2 regions of the Telluria sp. BA11 genome follow, and region 1 is predicted to be linked to the other one. Evidence: riboswitches for the same ligand, from Rfam matches in the RefSeq annotation. Region 1 holds a riboswitch; the other holds the start of a gene.
The links. Region 1 has a riboswitch for thiamine pyrophosphate ahead of AC1MGT_RS03540 (TonB-dependent siderophore receptor). Riboswitches for the same ligand answer to the same signal wherever they lie in the genome.

Region 1 (3,409 bases):
GACGGTCTCCATCGGTGCGATGCCGCCGTATTGCAGGCCGTGGCTGATCGAGCCGTACACGCGCCAGTCCGGCGCCGGTGCATACACGAGCGCCACGTTCGGCAGCGCGAACGAGTCTTTTGATTTCACGCGCGCCTGGTCGATTTCTTCCAGCGCGTCGAGCTTGAGCTGGACGTAGCGCACGCCGGCGTGCAGCGTCCAGGCCGGTGACAAGGTCAGGATGTCCTGCACAAACAGCGAACGTTCTTCGGTCGCGCGGCGCTCTATCACCGGGCCGGTGACGCGGCTGCTGTCCACCGGCGGCACGATCTGGTTCTGCCAGATATTGCTCGAGCCGACGTAGTCGTAGACGTATTCGCCGAAGCTGTCGTGACGTTCGGCGTAAGCGCTGCCGATCGTCAGCGCGTGGCGCACGGCGCCCGTGTCGAAGCGGCCCTGCAGCATCGCTTGCGCGCCCCACGGCGTCTTGCGCTCACCGGTGCTCTGGAAGTCATACACGTCATAGTCGCCGTTCGAGCAGTAGCCCGGATAGTAGCCGTCGCCCTCGTTGCTGCAGCCGTACGGGAAGGCGGTGAAGTCGTCGCGCTTGAACCAGTGCTTGTTGGCATTGACGGTCGCAGTCCAGCCGTCGCTGATGCGGTACTCGAAGCGCAATCCAAGGTTGCTGCTGTCGGTGTCGACGGGGCGCGTCCATGGCTGGTCGTTGAGCAGCGTTTTCGCCGAGATCCCGGTGGGCAGGACTTCGTTGCGCAGCAACTGGTAGCCGGGGGCGGTAACTTGCTCCTTGTGCTGGTGATCGACGTCGATCTGGAACAGCGCGTCGGGCGATATCTGCCAGTCGAAGGCGGCCGAAATGAACTGGCGCTTGCCGTCGGCGCCGCGCACGTAGGATTTCAGGTCTTCGGCGGCCGCATTGAAGCGGTAGCCAAAGCGGCGGTCGGCGAAGCGTCCGCCCAGGTCGACCGCGCCGTACACGGTGCCGCGTTCGCGCACTTCGACGGTGGCCGAGCGCAGCGGCGCATTGGTCGGGCGCTTGGTGACAAAGTTGAGCATGCCGCCGGGCGCCGCGACGCCCGCCTGCAGGCCGGCCAGGCCGCGCAGGACTTCGATGCGCTCCTTGTTCTCGAGCGGGATCTGCGTGTCGCCCGAGATCGCGATCATGTCCTTGCGGTAGCTGGTCGCATTGTCGAGCGTAAAGCCGCGCACCGAAAACTGTTCGGCGTAGCCGATGGCGTTGTAGGCGTCGCCGATCGAGGCGTCGTAGCGGCTCGCATCGCTGACGCTGCGGATCGACAGGTCCTGCATCTGGCCCTGGCCGATCGAGGTAATCGACGCCGGCGCGTCGAGCAGCTGCGTTTCGGCGAAACCGCCGACGCTGGCGCGGTCGAGCGCGATCCATTTGCTGCTGGTGACGACGACCGAGGGGATGGCGTCCTGCGCAAATGCAGCAGGCGTGACAACGAAGGCCTGCACGATGGCGCAGGCAAGGACTGGGTGCTTCAGAGTGAAGGTCATGGTGTGCTCGTGTTTGCGCGCCACGAGGGCGCGCCGCTTAAATTCAAGCCGGAGCCAACGTGGGGGAAGGGCAAACGAACGGGAGGGCTGCTTTGCGCTTTCCTTCGCTGGCATTATCCAGATCAGGTACGAAGGGTATGTCTCACCCGGAACAATGTTCCAGGACCCCTAGCGAAGGCGCGAGTGTAGCACGGCGCTTGGCGGCCGTGGTGAATCTGGCAAGCGTCGTGAAGCTTCAGGCTTGTGCGGTAGTGGGCGCTCTGGTCGCGGCGGCAGTCGTGGGGACCGACGCCATGCAGCGCAGCAGCGCGCTGTGGGCGGCTTCGGCAATCGCGCGCCATTGTTCGCGCCGCTGGGCGGCGCGCTTGCGGTGCTTCGATGGCATGTCGGCCAGTGGCTTGAGGTAGAACGGCAGCGTGATCTGGTAGTGGCGCGCATCGTGTTCGGCGCCGCCGAGAATCCGCCAGAAGCCATCGTAGCCGCTCTCGAAGGTCGCGTGCTGGTCTGCCCGGTACGCCGGGTGCGCGGTGGCGCGCAGCGCGAGCACGCGGTCGATGCCCAGCGCCTGCGCCGCGCCCTGCAGGGCGGCGAACGCGAAGAAGCTGGGCGAGTTATTCGGGAAGGCGCGTTCGAACGCATCGAAGGCCGGACCGGCATTGCGCCACAGGCCCGCGTTGTGGGTCACCAGCGGCACGCTCGCCACCGGCAGCGCGAGTTGCGCGCCGTCGGTCCAGGTCCAGGACAGGCGATGCAACACCGCGTCATTGGCGAGCAGCGTCAAGGTCAACCCATTCTGCGAATCGTCGCGCTGCGCCGTGCGCAGTTGCAGCGCAAAGCGCCCATGCTCGCTATCGTGCTGCCACAAGATCAGGCCGGCACTGCCATGCACCGCATCCCGGTACGTCCGGTTGAAGGTCGTCTCCTCGAAGCGGCCGTGGGAATCGAGGGACTGGTGCGCGCGCCAGTGGCGCAGGGCGTGCCAGCGTTGGGTCAATCGCGCGATGATCATGGGCGCTCCATTGGACAGAAAGTGACGGGCGAACTTTATTAAATTAGTTCCTCAGTGCAATTATGTTCCCGATTGCCAACGTGTGCTTGGAGAAAGTGTAATGATTCGTCAGGAACCAACACGATTCGGGGCAGTGGCCCTGCTGACGGGGTTCAGTGCCCGAAAGGACGTTGCTCAATAGCCACAATCGGTCCATGTCTGTGGCGCGCCACGCTTGTCGGGTTACGTTGACCGCCGCGAATACCCGCTTGCCATCGGGAGCAGGTCATAATGGCGGCACTTATTTATCAGCACGAAAGAACATCCATGACGCACAACCAGCCGCCGGACGGCGCCCTCGCGCAGGGCCCTGTGACCGAGAACGAATCTGTGAATGACACGCAGTCCCGCAGCATGCACCGCACGGCGTCCAGTCGCGTCGTCGGCCAGGCATCGCGCGCTGCGACCGCCAAGACGGCCAAGGGCAAGGACAAGGACAGCACGGGCAGTCCGCAAAGGCCGAACGCCACCCAGGTTTCGGCATGGAAGAAAGAAAACAAGGCCTCGATTGCAGAAACGGCCAAGCATTTCAACCTGCCGCCAACGATCGCCAAACGGTGGTGCGCAGTCGCCTGAAGCCAGGCAAAGTCCGCATGGCCGGCGTACCGTGCTTCCCGGCCTTCCTGTTCGGTCTACCATGACTTTTCTCCATCAACAGGAAAAGCAATCATGGTGCAACCCTACGAACTGTTTTACTGGCCGTCAATCCAGGGCCGCGGCGAATTCGTACGACTGGCGCTGGAAGAAGCGGGCGCCGATTACGTCGACGTGGCGCGCCGCGATGGCGGTGTCGATCTGCTGATGTCCGCGCTCGAAGTCGGCGACCATCCTTCCTTTGCCCCGCCA
Region 2 (3,409 bases), 2.6 Mb from region 1:
ACCGACGACGGCAGGAACATCTTCATGTCGGGCGTTTCTTGGGGCCAGCCCATGGTCGAGAAGGGCACCAGCGCCGACGAGAACCACGTGTCGAGCACGTCGTCATCGCGACGCAGTGCGCCCGTGATGCCGGCAGCTGCGGCCTTGGCCTGCGCCTCGGCTTCATCGCGCGCGACGACGATCTGGCCGTCTTCGGCGAACCAGGCCGGGATGCGGTGGCCCCACCACAGCTGGCGCGAGATGCACCAGTCCTGGATGTTGCCCAGCCACTGGTTGTAGGTCGTGCTCCAGTTTTCGGGAACGAACTTGATCTCGCCACTGGCGACTTTTTCGAGTGCCACGTCGGTGATCGACTTGCCCGGATTGAACGTGCCTTCCGGCGCCGGCTTGGTCATCGCGACAAACCACTGGTCGGTGAGCATCGGCTCGATCACGACGTTGGTACGATCGCCCCGCGGGACCATCAGCTTGTGCGGCTTGATCTGTTCCATCAGGCCCAGCGCTTCGAGATCGGCGACGATCTGCTTGCGCGCGGCGAAGCGGTCCAGGCCTTGGTACTGGGCCGGGCCGTTTTCGTTGATCTTCGCGTCGAGCGTGAAGATGCTGATCGGCGCGAGGCCGGCGCGCTGGCCGACTGCGTAATCGTTGAAGTCGTGGGCCGGCGTGATCTTCACGCAGCCGGTGCCGAATTCTTTATCGACGTAGCTGTCGGCGATGATCGGGATTTCACGGCCGGTCAATGGCAGCGTGAGCGTCTTGCCGTGCAAATGCAGGTAGCGCTCATCGGTCGGGTCGACTGCGACGGCGACGTCGCCCAGCATCGTTTCAGGGCGCGTGGTGGCGACCGTCAGGTGGCCGCTGCCGTCGGTGAGCGGGTACTGGATGTACCACATGAAGCCGTCTTCTTCCTGCGAGTCGACTTCGAGGTCGGACACGGCCGTGCCCAGCACCGGGTCCCAGTTCACCAGGCGCTTGCCGCGGTAGATCAGGCCCTGCTCGTACAGGCGCACGAAGACTTCGACGACCGATTTCGAGCGCGGCTCGTCCATCGTGAAGTATTCGCGCTGCCAGTCGGGCGACGTGCCCAGGCGGCGCATCTGGCCGGTGATGGTGCTGCCCGATTTTTCCTTCCACTCCCAGACTTTTTCGAGGAATGCGTCGCGGCCCAGGTCATGGCGCGAAATCTTTTGCGCGTCCAGCTGGCGTTCGACGACGATCTGGGTGGCGATGCCGGCGTGGTCGGTGCCCGGGACCCATGCGGTGTTGTAGCCGCGCATGCGGTAGTAGCGCGTCAGGCCATCCATGATCGTCTGGTTGAACGCGTGGCCCATGTGCAGGGTACCGGTGACGTTCGGCGGCGGCAGCTGGGTGCTGAAGGAGGGCTTGCCCTCGTCCATGGTCGCGGCAAAGTAGCCGCGCTGTTCCCACTCTGCGCGCCAGAACTGTTCAATATCGGCTGGCTCGAAAGACTTGGCTAATTCCATGATGTGGTGGCGTGTGATGTGCGAAAAAGACCATTATAAATTACAAGCGCGTATAATTTGCCGCGCTGGACGGGGATTGCTCGTCCGGCACACGCTAGGGGTCCTGCCTGTCGTTCCAACGACACGCGGGTGAGAAATACCCTCCGAACCTGATCTGGATAATGCCAGCGAAGGGAAGCAGCCGATTCGTGCGGCCGTGCGCAGTCTTGCGCCCGACCTTGCCGCACCCGGCAACTCCTTTGCTGGCTCTCATGCACGCAAGGGAGCCACATGAACGCACCGCCGAAGTCTTCGCAACTGTTCGATGCCGCCACCGCCACGGTGGACCAGGCAGCCATCGCATCGCTACCCAATTCCCGCAAGGTCTACATCGAAGGCAGCCGGCCCGATATCCGCGTGCCGATGCGCGCCATCAGCCAGTCGGCCACGTCCGACAGCTTTGGCGGCGAACCCAATCCGCCGCTGTTCGTCTACGACACGTCGGGGCCGTACACCGAACCGGCCACCGCAATCGATATCCGCAGTGGCCTGGCGCCGATGCGCCAACCCTGGATCGACGGGCGCGGCGACACCGAGCAACTGGCCGGACCATCGTCGCAGTTTGGCCAGCAGCGGCTAAACGATCCGGCCTTGAGCGCGCTGCGCTTTAATCTGCAGCGCGCGCCCCGCCGCGCCAGGAACGGCGCGAACGTCACGCAGATGCACTACGCGCGCCAGGGCATCATCACGCCCGAGATGGAATTCATCGCGCTGCGCGAAAACATGCAGCGCAAGGAATACATCGCCTCCCTGCATGCGTCCGGCCCGATGGGCAAGCGGGTTGCCGACCTGATGGGGCGCCAGCATCCGGGCCAGTCGTTCGGCGCCAGCATCCCCGCTGAGATCACGCCGGAATTCGTGCGCTCGGAAGTCGCACGCGGGCGCGCCGTCATCCCGCTCAATATCAACCACCCCGAAATCGAGCCGATGATCATCGGCCGCAATTTCCTGGTCAAGGTCAATGCCAATATCGGCAATTCGGCCGTGACCTCGTCGATTGGTGAAGAAGTCGAAAAGATGACCTGGGCGATCCGCTGGGGCGCCGACACGGTCATGGATCTGTCGACTGGCAAGCACATCCACGAAACGCGCGAATGGATCCTGCGTAACAGCCCGGTCCCGATCGGCACGGTGCCGATCTACCAGGCGCTGGAAAAGGTCAATGGCAAGGCCGAGGACCTGACCTGGGAGATCTTCCGCGACACGCTGATCGAACAGGCCGAGCAGGGTGTCGATTACTTTACGATCCACGCCGGCGTGCTGCTGCGCTATGTGCCGATGACGGCCAATCGCCTGACGGGCATCGTCTCGCGCGGCGGCTCGATCATGGCCAAGTGGTGCCTGGCGCACCACCGCGAATCGTTCCTGTACACCCACTTCGAAGACATCTGCGCCATCATGAAAGCGTACGACGTGACGTTCAGCCTGGGCGACGGCCTGCGTCCCGGTTCGATCTACGATGCCAACGACGAGGCACAACTGGCCGAACTGAAAACGCTGGGTGAACTCACGCAGATCGCGTGGAAGCACGATGTGCAGACGATCATCGAAGGCCCCGGCCACGTGCCGCTGCACCTGATCAAGGAGAACATGGACCTGCAGCTCGAGCAGTGCCATGAAGCGCCGTTCTACACGCTCGGGCCGCTCACGACCGATATCGCGCCCGGGTACGATCACATCACGTCCGGCATCGGCGCGGCCACGATTGGCTGGTACGGCACGGCGATGCTGTGCTACGTGACGCCCAAGGAGCACCTGGGCCTGCCCGACAAAGAGGACGTCAAGGACGGCATCATCACGTACAAGATCGCCGCCCACGCGGCCGACCTGGCCAAGGGCCATCCGGGCGCGCAGCTGCGCGACAACGCACTGTCGAAGGCACGCTT

Region 2: linked by a shared signal. The riboswitch ahead of thiC (phosphomethylpyrimidine synthase ThiC) and the one ahead of AC1MGT_RS03540 (TonB-dependent siderophore receptor) in region 1 are both predicted to bind thiamine pyrophosphate.

Annotation. Positions count from the first base shown of each region.
Region 1 covers NZ_CM155275.1:816,486-819,894, reverse strand. The annotation lists gene AC1MGT_RS03540 (TonB-dependent siderophore receptor) at 1-1,515, opposite strand, end outside; TPP riboswitch at 1,598-1,695, opposite strand; gene AC1MGT_RS03535 (DUF535 family protein) at 1,751-2,524, opposite strand; gene AC1MGT_RS03530 (hypothetical protein) at 2,831-3,139, shown strand; gene AC1MGT_RS03525 (glutathione S-transferase) at 3,233-3,409, shown strand, end outside.
Region 2 covers NZ_CM155275.1:3,478,660-3,482,068, forward strand. The annotation lists gene AC1MGT_RS15320 (valine--tRNA ligase) at 1-1,484, opposite strand, end outside; TPP riboswitch at 1,571-1,677, shown strand; gene thiC (phosphomethylpyrimidine synthase ThiC) at 1,755-3,409, shown strand, end outside.